DNA from 3 places in the Streptococcus sp. oral taxon 061 genome. Region 1 is predicted to be linked to each of the others. Evidence: predicted binding sites of a transcription regulator. Region 1 holds the regulator's gene; each other region holds the start of a gene.
The links. Region 1 encodes CtsR, which represses protease genes until heat stress. Its sites were predicted from a motif close to TTGGTCAAAAAAGGTCAAANA; they were not measured.
Positions count from the first base shown of each region.

Region 2: a site for CtsR is predicted at 2,464-2,484, ahead of clpP (ATP-dependent Clp protease proteolytic subunit ClpP). Genes of this name have one in related genera too.
Region 3: a site for CtsR is predicted at 2,564-2,584, ahead of HW271_RS02625 (ATP-dependent Clp protease ATP-binding subunit). Genes of this name have one in related genera too.

Region 1 covers NZ_CP058258.1:1,630,722-1,636,482, reverse strand. Annotated here, with positions in the region: gene cls (cardiolipin synthase) at 1-227, shown strand, start outside; TPP riboswitch at 306-408, shown strand; gene HW271_RS08025 (MTH1187 family thiamine-binding protein) at 483-773, shown strand; gene HW271_RS08020 (ABC transporter permease) at 736-1,494, shown strand; gene HW271_RS08015 (ABC transporter substrate-binding protein) at 1,533-2,540, shown strand; gene HW271_RS08010 (ABC transporter ATP-binding protein) at 2,540-3,268, shown strand; gene HW271_RS08005 (hypothetical protein) at 3,372-3,584, shown strand; gene HW271_RS08000 (hypothetical protein) at 3,634-3,933, shown strand; gene HW271_RS07995 (CtsR family transcriptional regulator) at 4,260-4,718, shown strand; gene HW271_RS07990 (ATP-dependent Clp protease ATP-binding subunit) at 4,725-5,761, shown strand, end outside.
Region 2 covers NZ_CP058258.1:1,219,011-1,224,771, forward strand. Annotated here, with positions in the region: gene HW271_RS05995 (branched-chain amino acid ABC transporter permease) at 1-107, opposite strand, end outside; gene HW271_RS06000 (ABC transporter substrate-binding protein) at 224-1,384, opposite strand; gene HW271_RS06005 (YlbG family protein) at 1,473-1,742, opposite strand; gene clpP (ATP-dependent Clp protease proteolytic subunit ClpP) at 1,818-2,408, opposite strand; gene upp (uracil phosphoribosyltransferase) at 2,571-3,200, opposite strand; gene HW271_RS06020 (cytidine/deoxycytidylate deaminase family protein) at 3,290-3,757, opposite strand; gene HW271_RS06025 (TetR/AcrR family transcriptional regulator) at 3,776-4,333, opposite strand; gene HW271_RS06030 (DegV family protein) at 4,458-5,303, shown strand; gene HW271_RS06035 (NAD(P)/FAD-dependent oxidoreductase) at 5,360-5,761, shown strand, end outside.
Region 3 covers NZ_CP058258.1:541,560-547,320, reverse strand. Annotated here, with positions in the region: gene HW271_RS02645 (bifunctional methylenetetrahydrofolate dehydrogenase/methenyltetrahydrofolate cyclohydrolase) at 1-393, opposite strand, end outside; gene HW271_RS02640 (amino acid ABC transporter ATP-binding protein) at 531-1,265, opposite strand; gene HW271_RS02635 (amino acid ABC transporter permease) at 1,265-1,948, opposite strand; gene HW271_RS02630 (DUF1797 family protein) at 2,154-2,384, shown strand; gene HW271_RS02625 (ATP-dependent Clp protease ATP-binding subunit) at 2,625-4,874, shown strand; gene HW271_RS02620 (NUDIX hydrolase) at 4,964-5,413, shown strand; gene HW271_RS02615 (DUF1827 family protein) at 5,477-5,761, shown strand, end outside.

The DNA of each region.
Region 1 (5,761 bases):
ATGATCGATTTGCGGCTGTGGGTACGATTAACTTGGATTATCGTAGCTTGGTCCACCACTATGAAAATGCAGTACTACTCTACAAAACAGAGTCAATCGCGGATATTCGCAAAGATTTTGAAGAAATTTTTGAACAATCTCAAGAAATCTTCTCGGATACCATAAATCCTACATGGTATCAAATGATGATTAAAGAAGTAACACAGTTATTTGCACCTATGCTTTAATTGAAAGAGACGGTTTTTCGTCTCTTTTTCTGTAAGCAGTTTCCTTGACATCTTATTTATTTTTCGTTATCATATGTCCATATAATATATGGGAGTCTGTGTACAGTCTGAGAGGAAGTGTTAAACTTCGACCGCACCTGATCTGGGTAATGCCAGCGTAGGGAACGATACTTGGCCTAATTTTGCACCTTTTTCATATATGAAAGAGGTTTTTCTTTTTTTCAAAGAAAAACTGTAACTTAGAAGGAGGTTTTAATGAAAGCAAGCATTGCTTTACAAGTCCTACCCCTGTCACAAGGGATTGACCGCATAGCTGTTATTGATCAAGTCATTGCTTATCTGCAAGCTCAAGGAGTGACTATGGTAGTGACACCCTTTGAAACGGTCTTAGAGGGAGACTTTGATCAACTCATGCGCATTCTCAAAGAAGCATTAGAAGTGGCAGGTCAAGGGGCAGACAATGTTTTTGCCAATGTGAAAATAAATGTAGGAGAGATTTTAAGCATCGATGAGAAACTTGAAAAATATAATGAGACGGCACATTAGTCTGCTAGGATTTTTGGGTGTCTTATCTCTTTGGCAGGTAGCGGGTTTGTTAAAACTCTTACCAAAGTTTATCTTGCCGACACCACTTGAAATCCTTCAGTCTTTTGTTCGTGACAGAGAATTTCTCTGGTACCACAGCTGGGCAACCTTGAGAGTAGCCTTGTTAGGTTTGGTCTTGGGTGTCTTGATAGCCTGTATCATGGCCGTCCTTATGGATAGTCTGGGCTGGTTAAATGACCTGATTTACCCAATGATGGTGGTTGTCCAGACCATACCGACCATTGCCATAGCGCCTATTCTGGTTTTGTGGCTTGGTTATGGAATCTTGCCCAAGATTGTCTTGATTATCTTGACGACAACTTTTCCTATCATCGTCAGTATTTTGGATGGATTTAGGCATTGTGACAAGGACATGCTGACCTTGTTTAGTTTGATGCGAGCAAATCCTTGGCAAATCCTTTGGCATTTTAAAATCCCTGTCAGCCTGCCCTACTTTTATGCAGGATTGAGGGTCAGTGTCTCCTACGCCTTTATCACAACAGTTGTATCCGAGTGGTTGGGAGGCTTTGAAGGACTTGGTGTCTACATGATTCAGTCCAAGAAACTGTTTCAGTATGATACCATGTTTGCGATTATTATTCTGGTATCGCTTATCAGCCTTCTGGGTATGAAGTTGGTCGATGTCAGTGAAAAATATGTGATTAAATGGAAACGTTCATAGAACAATAACGTTTGAGAAAAAGAAAAGAGGAAATAAAAATGAAGAAAAAATGGAAAGTGTTTTTAACGATTGTAACAGCTCTTGTAGCTGTCGTGCTTGTGGCTTGTGGTCAAGGAACTGCTTCTAAGGATAACAAAGAAGCAGAACTCAAAAAAATTGACTTTATCCTAGACTGGACACCAAATACCAACCACACAGGACTTTATGTAGCTAAGGAAAAAGGCTATTTCAAGGAAGCTGGAGTGGACGTTGATTTGAAATTGCCACCAGAAGAGAGTTCATCTGATTTAGTAATCAACGGTAAGGCGCCATTCGCTATCTATTTCCAAGACTATATGGCTAAGAAATTGGAAAAAGGGGCAGGCATTACTGCCGTTGCAGCGATTGTAGAACACAATACATCAGGAATTATCTCTCGTAAGTCTGACAATATCAATAGTCCAAAAGATTTGGTTGGTAAGAAATACGGAACCTGGAATGACCCGACTGAGCTTGCTATGTTGAAAACCTTGGTAGAATCTCAAGGTGGAGACTTTGAGAAGGTTGAAAAAGTACCAAATAACGACTCAAACTCTATCACACCGATTGCCAACGGCGTATTTGACTCTGCTTGGATTTATTATGGTTGGGATGGAATCCTTGCCAAATCTCAAGGTGTGGATGCAAACTTTATGTATTTGAAAGACTATGTAAAAGAGTTTGACTACTACTCACCAGTTATCATCGCTAACAACGATTATCTGAAAGACAATAAAGAAGAAGCTCGTAAAGTTATCCAAGCCATCAAAAAAGGCTACCAATATGCCATGGAGCACCCAGAAGAAGCTGCAGATATCCTCATCAAAAATGCACCTGAACTCAAAGATAAACGTGACTTTGTCATCGAATCTCAGAAATACTTGTCAAAAGAATATGCAAGTGACAAGGAAAAATGGGGACAATTTGATGCCGATCGCTGGAATGCCTTCTACAAATGGGATAAGGAAAATGGAATCCTCAAGGAAGACTTGACTGATAAAGGATTTACCAACGAATTTGTAAAATAATGACAGAAATTAGACTAGAACACGTAAGCTATGCCTACGATGATGAAAAGATTTTAGAGGATATTAACCTGCAAGTGACTTCAGGTGAAGTTGTCTCTATCCTAGGCCCCAGTGGTGTAGGAAAGACAACCCTCTTTAACCTGATTGCAGGCATTTTAGAAGTCCAGTCAGGACGAATCATTCTTGACGGAGAGGAAAATCCTAAGGGGCGCGTGAGCTATATGTTACAAAAGGATCTGCTTTTGGAACATAAGACGGTGCTAGGAAATATCATCTTGCCCCTCTTAATTCAAAAGGTAGATAAGGCAGAAGCTATTGCCAAAGCAGATGAAATTCTTGCTACCTTTCAGTTGACGGCTGTAAGGGATAAGTACCCTCATGAACTCAGTGGTGGGATGCGCCAGCGTGTGGCTTTACTTCGTACCTATCTTTTCGGACATAAGCTTTTTCTTCTAGACGAGGCATTTAGTGCCTTGGATGAGATGACCAAAATGGAACTTCATGCCTGGTATCTTGATATTCATAAACAGCTAGGCCTGACGACACTTATCATCACCCATAGTATCGAGGAGGCCCTTAACCTTAGTGATCGGATTTATATCTTGAAAAATCGCCCGGGACAGATTGTTTCTGAAGTCAAACTCGACTGGTCTGAAACTGAAGACAAGGAAGTTCAAAAAATTGCCTATAAACGGAAAATTTTAGAGGAATTGGGCTTGAATAATTAGAAATATAGAGAGTTGGTGAGGTTGATACTTTGCCATCTCTTTTTTGTCTATAAATGGAAATTCTGATAGATAAAAAGTGATATAATTGACTTATGGTGTTATGATGAAAAAAGATGAAATTAAAAAATATTTAGACACAGATCTTGAATTTAATGTTAATGGCCGAGGTGCTTGTTTCTTATCTAGCATTTGTGTAGCTGGTTATGATTATGAAGGTCAGAAGTTTGATACAATTGATGAAGCTATGGAAGCTAAAGTTTTTGATGGTAAAAGTTTAGTAGATATATGGGATGAAGTTTTTCTACAAATATCTTAAAATAAAAAATATGGACACATTATTGCAATAGATGATAGAAAGAGCATGAATGATGTTAAATAATGAACTAAATGACTATAACAAAACAGACTCATCTGATGAAATAGATGAACTCATTACTTCGGAGTCTAATCTTGAAGGGTACAGTGATTTTTACAAAGATAGTGAAGAGTCAAAAGTTTGGTGGATTGATAAGATAGATGTTAGAGGAGAAATATTATTCAGCTTTGACCAGAAAAAAATTTATAACCTTTTTCGTGATTATCCTCACAATATGACTGAAGAAGAAGTTAGAATTTTTGATAGAGAAAATCCTTACTGGAGAGATTTTTTCTCGGATAGAATATGAACTATAGTAGAAAAAACTGTGAAAAATTCACACTACAAAAAACTTCGGTATACCATTAATGATACCGAAGTTTTTTTCTAGACTTTACGAAATATTTCTTAGATTTGATGATAAATAACATACTTTCAAAGGATTTGAAAGCTAGGTGTAATTTTGTTATTATAACATAAGTGTAGAATAGAGAATGGAATAAGGCATAGTTTGCTATCGGGAGCAATTTTAAAAGTCAGTATTTTCAAGGATTAAGCCCTAAAAGTTTGACTTATAGAGTCGTAAATGATAGTATAGTCAAAGATAGTCAAAGTTTAAGAAGGAGGTAGCAAGCTATGAAATTTAAAAATACATCGGATCATATTGAAGCCTATATCAAGGCAATTTTAGAACAATCTGGTATCGTAGAATTGCAACGAAGCCAGCTAGCGGATACCTTTCAAGTGGTACCTAGCCAGATTAACTATGTGATTAAAACTCGTTTTACAGAGAGTAGAGGATATCTAGTTGAGAGTAAACGTGGTGGTGGGGGTTATATTCGCATTGGTCGAATTGAATTTTCTAACCATCATGATATGCTCCGCGATTTGTTGTATTCAGTGGGTGAAGAAGTCAGCCAAGTTATCTTTGAAGATGTTTTAAAACTTTTACTTGAACAAGAACTCTTGACTCGTCAGGAGATGAATCTGTTAGTTGCAACGGCCTCAGATCGTGTTTTGGGCGAGGAAGCTGATTATATTCGTGCGAATATGCTTCGTCAGATATTGCATGAAGTAGATAGAAAAGGAAAATAAAATTTAATGGAATATTCAAAAGCATTGAGAGAATGTATAGACAGTGCCTTTCTAGTGGCGAGTCGCTTTGGAGCAGACTACCTGGAGTCTTGGCACCTACTGATTGCTATGGCTAATCATAGCTACAGTGTTGCTGGAGCAACTTTGAACGAGTTTCCATATGAAATTGATCGTTTAGAGGAGGTAGCTGTTGAATTAACAGAGGCAAACTTTAACCACAAGGAAGATTACAAGGAACTCCCTTTTTCCTATCGTTTAAACGTCTTGATGTTGGAGGCGGAACATGTTGCCTCCGTTGTACATGCAAAAGCATTGGGAACTGAGCACCTTCTCTACGCAATCTTGCATGACGGCAATGCTTTAGCTACTCGCATTTTGGAAAAAGCAGGATTTTCTTATGAAGACCAGAAGGACCAAGTCAAGATTGCTGGACTTCGTCGTAGCCTTGAAGCGCGTGCTGGTTGGACAAAGGAAGATTTGAAGGCTCTACGTCAGCGCCATCGCTCAGTAGCAGATAAGCAAAACTCCATGGCTAATATGATGGGCATGCCTCAAACTCCAAGTGGTGGTTTGGAAGATTACACTCATGATCTCACAGAGCAAGCTCGTTCAGGCAAATTGGAGCCAGTTATCGGACGTGATCAAGAAATCTCTCGTATGATTCAAATTTTGAGCCGGAAGACAAAGAATAATCCTGTACTAGTTGGTGACGCAGGTGTTGGTAAAACAGCTCTAGCACTTGGACTAGCTCAGCGAATTGCTAGTGGAGATGTACCGGTTGAAATGGCTAAGATGCGAGTCTTAGAACTCGATTTGATGAATGTGGTTGCAGGGACACGTTTCCGTGGTGATTTTGAAGAGCGCATGAACAACATCATTAAAGACATTGAGGAAGATGGTCAGGTTATTCTCTTTATAGATGAGCTCCATACCATCATGGGTTCAGGGAGCGGGATTGATTCGACCTTGGATGCAGCCAATATCTTGAAGCCAGCCTTGGCGCGTGGAACTTTGAGAACGGTTGGTGCCACCACTCAGGAAGA
Region 2 (5,761 bases), 410 kb from region 1:
TGGGCAAAGTTAATAAGCTTGATAATTCCATAAACCATGGTATAACCCAGGGCTAGTAGCGCATAAACACTCCCTAGGATCAAACCATTGACAAGTTGTTGAAGCATATGGTTCACTCTTTCTAAGTTTTATTTTTAGGATTTTTCTAAAAAAATAATCCCTTTATAAATACCGAAACAGGGAGTGAGTAAAAGCTCATTCCCCATTTACGATATCTATAAGATTAAGGTTTTACGACTTCTGCCGCTTCTACTTTACCATTATTCATGGTCATCATGAAGGCTGTTTTCACAGTGTTGTGATCTGCATCAAAGCTTGTTTGACCTGTAACACCTTCGAAGTTTTGTGTTTTAGCAAGATTGTTCTTGATATCAACTGAAGTTTTTGCACCTTTTGCTGCATTTGCTACAAGGTAAACTGAGTCATATGCAAGAGCTGCAAAAGTTGAAGGCTCTTCATTGTATTTCGCACGGTATGCTTCAAGGAAAGCTTTCGCCTTATCTGACACATCAACTGTTGATGAGAAACCAGAGATGAAGTAAATGTTTGATGCGCGTTCTGCTGTTGCTTGTTGAACAAACTCTTCACCATTAAATCCATCACCACCGATGATTGGCTTATCAATTCCCATACCACGAGCTTGGTTTACAATCTTACCAGCTTCTGTGTAGTAACCTGGCAATACGATAGCATCAAAGTCTTTATCTTTGATTTTTGTCAAAGCTGCTTGGAAATCTGTATCACCTGATACAAATGTTTCATCTGCTACGATTTCACCTTTAAATGATTCACGGAAAGCTTTTGCAACACCTTTAGCATAGTCACTTGAGTTATCAGTATACAAAACAACTTTCTTAGCGTTCAATTTGTTTGAAACGTAGTTTGAGATGATTTTTCCTTGGAAACTATCTTGGAATGTTCCGATGAAGAGGAAGTCTTGTCCTTTTGTCAAACCATCTTGAGTAGCACTTGGCGAGATTAATGGCACACCAGCTTGAGTAGCGTTTGCCACTGCAGCAGCAGTTGCTCCAGAAGTCGCAGGCCCTACGATAGCTGCTACTTTTGATTGAGTAACAAGGTTTGTAGAAACTGAAGCCGCTTCAGCAGTTTCAGATTTGTTATCTTTATCTACAACTTCGATTTGTTTTCCATCAACACCACCAGCAGCATTGATTTGATCAACTGCAAGTTGAGCACCCTTTTGTTCAGATGTACCGTAAGCAGCTACTGCTCCAGTCTCTTCGAAGTTGAAACCAATTTTTACAACTTTTTCATCAATTGGGTTACCAGTTGTGTTTGAAGCTCCTGACTTCACTTCCCCACAAGCTGCTAAGAGAGCTGTACTTGCAAGAGCTACAAGTGATAATGCAAATTTTTTCTTCATGTTTATCTCCTTTTTATGTTCAATTTAAATTACATGTTAAGAATATACCGAATTATCAGAAAATTGTCAACAAGTTTCTCTCACTTTTTTAAATGATAACGTTTTCGTTGGTTTTATATAGGTTACCAACGAAAGGAGTTTCCAATTCTTGAATATGACAAACTCTCACTTTTTTGATAAATTTCTCTTTTCCTAAACGATTTACCAGCTCTTCCACTTCTTCTGTTGGGACATAAAGTTGTAGGTAACGATGTTTTTTTGAGTGGTAACAAATATCACCATAATTTGCGAGTTTTTTAGCATCGCGATTATAGTATAAATAGATAATCAGACCAGACCGATTCTCTTTTTGAAACATAATTCAACTTCCTTCTAACAATCTTCCTTCTATTATATCAAAAAAAACAAGCTCAGTCGAGCTTGCTTTAGTAGTTTAATTCAAAGAATTATTAGCCATAATTTCGTCAATAAAACCGTAGTCAAGAGTTTCTTGGGCACTCATCCAGTAATCACGTTCAGCGTCTGCGTGGATTTGCTCAACTGATTTGCCAGAATTATCTGCTAGGATTTGTTCTAAAGTCTTACGAGTTTTAAGCAAGTGTTCAGCAGCAATGGCCATATCAGTCTGCTGAGTACCACCACCTGTACCACCCATTGGTTGGTGAATCATGTATTCTGCATTTGGAAGCATGAAACGTTTGCCCTTTGCTCCACTTGAAGCAATAATTGTACCCATTGAGGCTGCCATTCCCATAACGATAGTTTGGACATCTGCCTTGATAAAGTTCATAGTATCAACGATTGCCAAACCAGCTGATACAGAACCTCCAGGAGTGTTTACATAAAGGTAAATATCTTTTGTACTATCTTGGGCATCCAAGAAAAGCAATTGGGCGATGACTGAATTTGCCATATTGTCTTCGACTGGTCCAGTCAACATGATAATGCGGTCCTTAAGAAGACGTGAGTAAATGTCATACGAGCGTTCTCCACGACTTGTTTGTTCAATAACTACAGGAATCATTCATTTCTCCTTTTTTGATTTCTAATTTCTTTGTTAATAGGATTATTATATATTTTTGGTCAAAAAAGGTCAAATTTTTGCTCTATCCTAATAACAGATACAAAAATTTAACCTCCTTTCAAAACTAAGACTAAGCTATAGTCTCAATATCACCTTAGAATCTTATTTTGTTCCGAACAAGCGGTCTCCTGCGTCACCAAGACCTGGAACAATATAGCCGTGTTCGTTCAAACGCTCATCCAAAGCTGCTGTAAAGATTTCTACATCTGGGTGAGCTTCTTGGAGAGCTTTGACCCCTTCAGGAGCAGATACAAGGCAGACAAACTTGATGTTTGAAGCCCCACGTTTTTTAAGGGAGTCAACAGCCAAAATCGCTGATCCACCTGTTGCAAGCATAGGGTCAACTACAAAAATTTGACGTTGGTCAATATCTTCAGGTAATTTTACTAAGTATTCTACTGGTTGAAGGGTTTCTTCGTCACGGTACATACCAATGTGCCCAACTTTGGCCGCTGGAACCAAACTCAATAGTCCATCAACCATACCAATACCTGCACGCAAGATTGGGACAATTGCCAATTTTTTACCAGCCAACTGTTTTTGAACTGTTTTTGTGATAGGTGTTTCGATTTCAACGTCTTCAAGCGGAAGATCACGAAGTACTTCATATCCCATCAACATTGCAATCTCGTTAACTAACTCACGAAAAGCTTTTGTAGAAGTGTCAGTGCGACGCAAGATTGACAATTTGTGTTGAATCAGTGGATGATTAATAACTTCAAGTTTTCCCATTTTCAGAATTCCTTCTTTCAATTTATTCTTCTTATTATATCAAAAAATGGCTTAAAAAGCTTTTTAAACCATTTATTTTTTTACAAATTCTAGATCAGGTGAGCTGCTTGGAGAGCTGCTTGCACTGTTTCAAGTGGTAAATGAGTCAACTCCGTTCCTTTTTCATGATAAAGATGCTGGGCATAGTCATCCATACGGTATTGATTGATATAAACTACACGCTCACATCCTACTTGTAGTAACTGCTTGGTACAGTTAAGGCATGGAAAATGAGTGACATAGGCTGTAAAGCCCTTTGGAACGCCACGCTCTGCCCCTTGTAAAATAGCATTTACCTCTGCATGAAGAGTGCGGACACAGTGGCCTTCAATCACCAGACAATCGTGGTCAATACAATGTTCTGTTCCTGATACAGAGCCATTATAGCCTGTTGAAACAACCTTGTTATCCTTAACTAAAACGGCTCCTACCTTGGCACGCTTACAGGTTGAACGATTGGCAATCAATAGGGCTTGAGCAGCAAAATACTCATCCCAAGCTAGTCTTTTTTCTGTCATAGTTTTTCTCCTCTTAACTTATTTTTTGAAAAATGGCAGGCGTAGATCTGCGATTTTTTCAGCAGGTACCTTCATCCCATCCTTGATCCATTTAAGCAAGACCGATACGATGGCCGAACTCCAAAATGAATGCAGGTAAGAGCTGACACCTTTTGATTTCCCGTAGTATTTTTCTAGAAATTCTTGCATAGCTTGCACAAAGATTTTTTCTAAGTGATAGTCCAGGGCAAGCTGAATAACCTTGGCTTCTTTCTTGGCTTCTCGAAAAAGATGAACCCAAACCAGATAGAGATCCGTTTTAACATCGTAATGACTCAATTGCTCCATGATGTTATGGACGCTACGTTTAAAGACACTTTCTAAAATCTCTTCTTTTGAATCATAATTTCGATAAAAAGCTGCACGAGAAACGCCAGCACGCTTGACTAACTCAGAAATGCTAATCTTAGCCAAGTCCTTTTTCTCCAAGAGTTGCAAAAGAGCTGTTTCAATCGCTTCTCTGGTTAGCAAATTAGATTCTTGGTTTGATTTTCTAAGGTTTTCAAGCGATTTTTCAGATATTTTACGTTCAGACATAACAATTTCTTTCTACTTGTGACAACAGAGAGGTACTACTTTTGTTTCAAGGGCTTTCATGATATAATTGTAAAAAAAGACAGAACCTTTGTCAATGTATAAGTGATAAAGATGGAGAATTTCTATGACTTGGAAGATTGTAGCTGACTCTGGTTGTGATTATCGCCAACTGGAAAACCCTGCTTTTGATACTGAATTTGTCAGTGTCCCCTTAAAGATTCAGGTAGCAGATCAAGTCTTTGTCGATGATGCCAATCTGGATATTGATCAGATGATGGAAACTATGTATGCGACTTCTGAAGCTTCTAAATCAGCTTGCCCTAGTCCTGATGATTACTTACGTGCTTTTGAAGGTGCCAAACATATTTTTGTAGTGACTATCACTGGAACTCTCTCTGGTAGCCACAATAGCGCTCAATTAGCTAAGAATATCTATCTCGAAGAACACCCTGATACTCAGATTCACGTTATTGATAGTTTGTCTGCTGGTGGAGAGGTTGACTTAATTGTTGAGAAAATCAATGACTTGATTCACCAAGGACTTTCATTTGAAGAGGTGGTTGAAGTTATTACTACTTACCAAGAAAAAACGAAGTTGTTGTTCGTTCTTGCTAAGGTTGATAACCTGGTTAAAAACGGTCGCCTAAGTAAGCTTATTGGTACAGTTGTCGGGCTACTCAATATTCGTATGGTTGGCGAAGCAAGTGAAACTGGAACCTTGGAACTCCTCCAAAAAGCTCGTGGTGCTAAAAAATCACTTCAAGCTGCTTATGAAGAATTGCTCAAAGCTGGCTATGCCGGTGGCCGTATCGTCATGGCTCATCGTAGCAATGAAAAATTCTGCCAACAACTCTCAGAACTCTTGCGAGAAAAGTACCCGCAAGCTAATATTAAAATTATCCCTACTTCTGGGCTTTGCAGTTTTTATGCAGAAGAAGGCGGGCTCCTCATGGGATACGAAATCAACTAATAAATCTGACAAGAGATGTCTAATCATCTCTTGTTTTTTTATGGTACAATACTCTTATGAAACATTTTGATACTATTGTCATCGGAGGTGGTCCTGCTGGTATGATGGCTACAATTTCCAGTAGCTTTTACGGGCAGAAAACACTTCTCATCGAAAAAAATAGAAAACTTGGAAAAAAATTAGCTGGAACTGGTGGTGGTCGTTGCAACGTCACTAACAACGGAACCCTAGATGACCTATTAGCCGGCATTCCTGGAAATGGGCGCTTTCTATACAGCGTCTTCTCCCAGTTTGATAACCATGATATCATCAACTTTTTCACAGAAAATGGTGTTAAACTCAAGGTTGAAGACCACGGACGTGTCTTTCCAGCCAGCGATAAATCGCGAACCATTATCGAAGCTCTGGAGAAGAAAATTACGGAACTAGGCGGGCAAATTGCCACTCAAACAGAGATT
Region 3 (5,761 bases), 680 kb from region 1:
CCAAAGACGCCCCATGTTGAGTGGATGAAAACCATCCACATCTTTTTCAGGGTCAATGGCTAGTAGAATAGCTTCTTCATTGATGTGTTTTGGTAATGGCAACTGTACCAAAATCCCATGCCATGCTGGATCTTGGTTGTATTTGGCAATCAACTCCAACAATTCCTCTTGAGTAATGGTCTCCGGAACACGTACAACTTCACTTTGGAAGCCCGCTGCGATAGCTGAACGTTCCTTGTTACGAACGTAAACCTGGCTAGCAGGATTGTCCCCAACCAAAATAACCACCAAACCAGGAACCAAGCCTGTCTCTTCCTTTAGTTTGGCTGTTTTTTCAGCCAGTTGTCCTTGTAGCTTGGCTGCTAAAGCCTTCCCATCAATAATCTGTGTCATGTATTTTCTCTTTTCTAACAAATATCTTTTATTATAACAAAAAATCGCTCGACCTTCTAACACTTCTTACCTAAGATACCCTATAGTCTGAAACTATAAGAAAAAGCCCCCTTGGAGCTTTTCTAATAAACGATATTTTACAAAACCTTACTCAAGAAATCCTTGGTTCTTTGTTCTTGTGTTTGGTCAAAAATTTGCTCAGGTGTTCCATCCTCGACAACTACACCGTCAGCCATAAAAATAACACGGTCTGCTACTTCACGCGCAAATCCCATCTCATGTGTTACAATGACCATAGTCATACCTGACTTAGCAAGTTCTTGCATAACTGCTAGTACTTCCCCTACCATTTCTGGGTCTAGGGCAGAAGTCGGTTCATCAAAGAGTAGGACATCTGGTTCCATGGCAAGACCACGCGCGATAGCAATACGTTGTTGCTGACCTCCAGACAAACTTTGTGGATAGGCATCAGCCTTATCTGGCAAACCAACCTTCTCCAAGAGCTCATGCGCTCTCTTTTCAGCCACTTCCTTACTTTCTCCCTTAGTCTTAATTGGAGAAAGTGTAATGTTTTCCATAACTGTCATATTTGGGAAGAGATTGAATTGTTGGAAAACCATTCCCATCTTTTCACGCATAGCAAAGAGGTCGTTTTTCTTATCCGTAATGTCAACACCTTCAAAAATAACCTTGCCTTTTGTCGCTTCTTCGAGGAGATTCATAGAGCGAAGGAGGGTTGACTTACCGCTACCAGATGGTCCAATAATGACCACTACTTCCCCTTTTTTAATTTCAAGATCAATCCCTTTTAAAACTTCATTTTTTCCAAAACTTTTATGAAGGTTTTCAATTTTTATAAGTGTTTCAGTCATTATTTTTTATCTCCTTGTCCCATACGATTTTCAAAAGCTTTCAAGGCCAGCGTCAAGATAGAGGTCATAATCAAGTAGTAAAAGGCTGCGAATAGAAGTGGAGTTAAAGGTAAGTATGTGGTTGTTGACACCGTAGTAGCTCCATTCCACAACTCCATAACCCCGATAGCTGACAAGAGCGAGCTATCCTTGATAATGGTAATAAACTCATTCCCCAAGGCTGGTAAAATATTCTTGATAGCCTGTGGTAAAATGACATAGCGCATAGCATTTTTAGGGCGAATCCCTAGTGAATAGGCTGCTTCTAGTTGTCCTTTTGGCACTGCATTAATCCCAGCACGAACTGTTTCTGATACATAGGCACCACTATTCATAGAGATAATGATAATCCCTGGGATCAAACGAGTAAGATCAACATCTAAAATCCCAATTTGAATCGTTGGAGCACTAATATGCATCAGGGCAAAAGCAATCATAATCTGCACCATCATCGGTGTCCCACGGAAGACCCAGATATATAGATTAGCAAACCAAGCAAGTGGTTTAATCTTCGAACGTTGTGCAAAGGCCAGCAGCACTCCTAGAATGGTCCCCAAGAAGACCACCAAGATAGATATGATAATTGTTACAACGGCACCATAGTTAAAATACGGTAGATATTTCGGTAAAAAAGAAAAATTCATGGATACTCTACTTTCTATTTTTAATATTTAAACTCAAAACTTGTATAAGGATAACATATTTTGCATAAAAATTCAACATTTTCTCCTAATATTTTCAATAAATTTTCAAAGACGATAGAAATAGCGAGAAATCTTAGTTTTTTTCTAGTCAAGTGGAGTCTGTTTATGGTAAAATAGTAAAGATAAGAAATGGAGGAGAATCAAAATGGAATCACATTTGGTTAGAATCATCAATCGCTTAGAAGCAATGACAAAAGATGGTGGTAACTTAAAACGTAACTTTGAACGCGAAGGAGTTGTTGTCGCAGAGGTTGCTTTTAACTACGACGAAGAAAACGGACCACTCTTTACACTTCGTGACGTTGAAGCTCGTGAAACCTATACATTTGACAGCATCGACCTCATTGCGATGGAAATCTACGAACTTTTATACTAATAGTTGAATATGGGCTGGAGAATACTCCTGCTTTGACCAATGAAAATCCTTTTTGCATGACAAATGGGATTTTTATTTTTATCACTAAAGTCTAGTAAGAATTGCCTGGAATGTTTAATTGTAACAAGCAATCTTTTTGCTTGCTTTCCCCTTTAATCATGATATAATGAGACTAAAGCACTTTGACTATTTTTGACCTTTCTATTTTAGTCAAAGCCAAGAAAGAAACGAGGTAGAGGTATGCTCTGTCAAAATTGTAAAATCAATGACTCAACGATCCATCTTTACACTAATCTGAATGGGCAACAAAAGCAAATCGATCTTTGCCAAAATTGCTACAAAATTATCAAAACAGATCCTAACAATAGCTTGTTCAAAGGCATTACAGATTTAAACAATCGTGATTTTGATCCATTTGGAGACTTCTTCAACGACCTGAACAACTTTAGACCTTCTTCTAATAATAATGTTCCTCCAACCCAGTCAGGTGGCGGTTACGGTGGTAATGGGGGTTATGGTTCTCAAAATCGTGGACCAGCTCAAACACCTCCTCCTAGTCAAGAAAAAGGACTCTTGGATGAGTATGGTATCAATATTACCGAGATTGCCCGTCGTGGAAATGTCGACCCAGTTATCGGCCGTGACGAAGAAATCATCCGTGTCATTGAAATCCTCAACCGCAGAACTAAAAACAACCCAGTACTGATTGGGGAGCCTGGTGTTGGTAAGACAGCAGTTGTCGAAGGCTTAGCACAGAAAATTGTAGACGGTGATGTTCCCCACAAACTTCAAGGGAAAGAAGTCATCCGCCTAGATGTCGTGAGTCTTGTTCAAGGCACAGGAATTCGTGGACAGTTCGAAGAGCGCATGCAAAAACTCATGGAAGAAATCCGTGAGCGCAAAGATGTCATCCTCTTTATCGACGAAATTCACGAAATTGTCGGTGCTGGTTCTGCTGGAGACGGGAATATGGATGCAGGCAATATCCTCAAACCAGCCCTATCTCGTGGCGAACTTCAGTTAGTGGGTGCTACTACCCTCAATGAATACCGCATCATCGAAAAAGATGCTGCCCTTGAGCGCCGTATGCAACCTGTCAAAGTTGATGAACCAACTGTGGAAGAGACCATTATTATTCTTAAAGGTATTCAAAAGAAATACGAAGATTACCACCACGTTCATTATACTGACGGAGCTATCGAAGCCGCTGCTACTCTTTCTAATCGCTACATCCAAGATCGTTTCTTGCCAGATAAGGCTATTGACCTTTTAGATGAAGCTGGTTCAAAAATGAACTTAACCTTGAATTTTGTGGATCCAAAGGTTATCGACCAACGCTTAATCGAAGCGGAAAATCTCAAGGCTCAAGCAACTCGTGACGAAGATTTTGAAAAAGCCGCCTACTTCCGTGATCAGATTGCCAAATATAAGGAAATGCAAAAGACAAAGGTAACGGATCAGGATACTCCAATCATCAGTGAAAAGACGATTGAACACATCATTGAACAAAAAACTAATATTCCAGTTGGCGACCTTAAAGAAAAAGAACAGTCTCAACTGATCAACCTAGCAGATGATCTCAAGGCACATGTTATTGGCCAAGATGATGCTGTTGATAAGATTGCCAAGGCTATCCGTCGTAACCGTGTTGGTCTCGGTACTCCAAACCGTCCAATCGGTAGCTTCCTCTTTGTTGGTCCTACTGGCGTCGGTAAGACAGAACTTTCTAAACAACTAGCTATTGAGCTTTTTGGTTCTGCTGATAGCATGATTCGCTTTGATATGAGCGAATACATGGAAAAACATAGTGTTGCCAAACTCGTCGGTGCCCCTCCAGGATACGTCGGTTATGATGAGGCTGGACAATTGACCGAGAAAGTCCGTCGCAACCCCTACTCACTTATCCTCTTAGATGAGGTCGAAAAAGCCCATCCGGATGTCATGCATATGTTCCTTCAAGTTTTGGATGATGGGCGTTTAACGGATGGTCAAGGACGAACTGTTAGCTTTAAGGATGCCATCATTATCATGACCTCAAATGCAGGTACAGGAAAGGCTGAAGCAAGCGTTGGATTTGGTGCAGCTAGAGAAGGTCGTACCAACTCTGTCCTTGGAGAATTAGGCAACTTCTTTAGCCCAGAATTCATGAACCGCTTTGATGGTATTATCGAATTTAAGGCCCTCAGCAAGGAAAATCTCCTTCAAATCGTTGACCTTATGTTGGATGATGTGAATAAACGTCTCTCAAGCAATAACATCCATTTAGATGTAACAAATAAGGTTAAAGAAAAACTTGTAGACCTTGGTTACGATCCAAAAATGGGAGCTCGTCCACTCCGTCGTACCATCCAAGACTATATCGAAGATGCCATTACAGACTACTACCTTGAAAATCCTAGTGAAAAAGACCTCAAGGCAGTCATGACAAGTAAAGGTAAAATCGTGATTAAGTCCAAAAATAAAACGGAAACGGTCGAGTCAAACGACTAGTTCCTCACATACAAAAGAATGTTCTTGCTTGACAGTGAGAACATTCTTTACTATTATAGAAAGAAAGCGCACTCACGAAGGAGAAATTTATGGCAAATCCAACATTTGGAGAAAAAAAAGAGGGAGTAACCTACAAAAATAGATATGGCGTTTATGCAGTCATACCTGATGCAAACCACGAAAAGATTATCCTCGTACAAGCTCCAAATGGTGCATGGTTCTTACCAGGAGGTGAAATTGAAGAAGGTGAAAACCACCTTGAAGCTCTCAAACGAGAATTGATTGAAGAATTAGGATTTACAGCTGAAATCGGCACCTACTACGGGCAAGCTGATGAATATTTCTATTCCAGCCATCGTGATACCTACTACTACAATCCAGCCTATCTATACGAAGCCACTTCTTACCAAGAAATCCAAAAACCTCTCGAAGACTTCAATCATCTAGCTTGGTTCCCAATCGATGAAGCTATTGCTAACTTAAAACGTGGAAGTCACAAATGGGCAATCGAAGCTTGGAAAAAACAACATCAAATTTAAACTATCTTTACCAAATTTCTCAAAAAGTGCTATAATAGACATAGAAATACAGGAGGAAACCCTATGAAGCTTATCAATACTACAAATTCACACTCGCAACTTGTTAAAAGTCAGCTAGAAAGCACTGACGCAACGCTTGTAGAGGTTTATTCTGCGGGAAATACAGATGTTATTTTTACTCAGGCTCCGCTTCATTACGAAATCCTCATTTCCAATAAACATCGTGCAATCCGTGAAAAAGAAATTGAGAAAATCCAAGAATTCTTTTTAAATCGTAAAATTGATAAACAAGCTGTTGATGAAGCAAATATCAAAACCCTCTATTCTGATAAATTGATTGAAATTTCA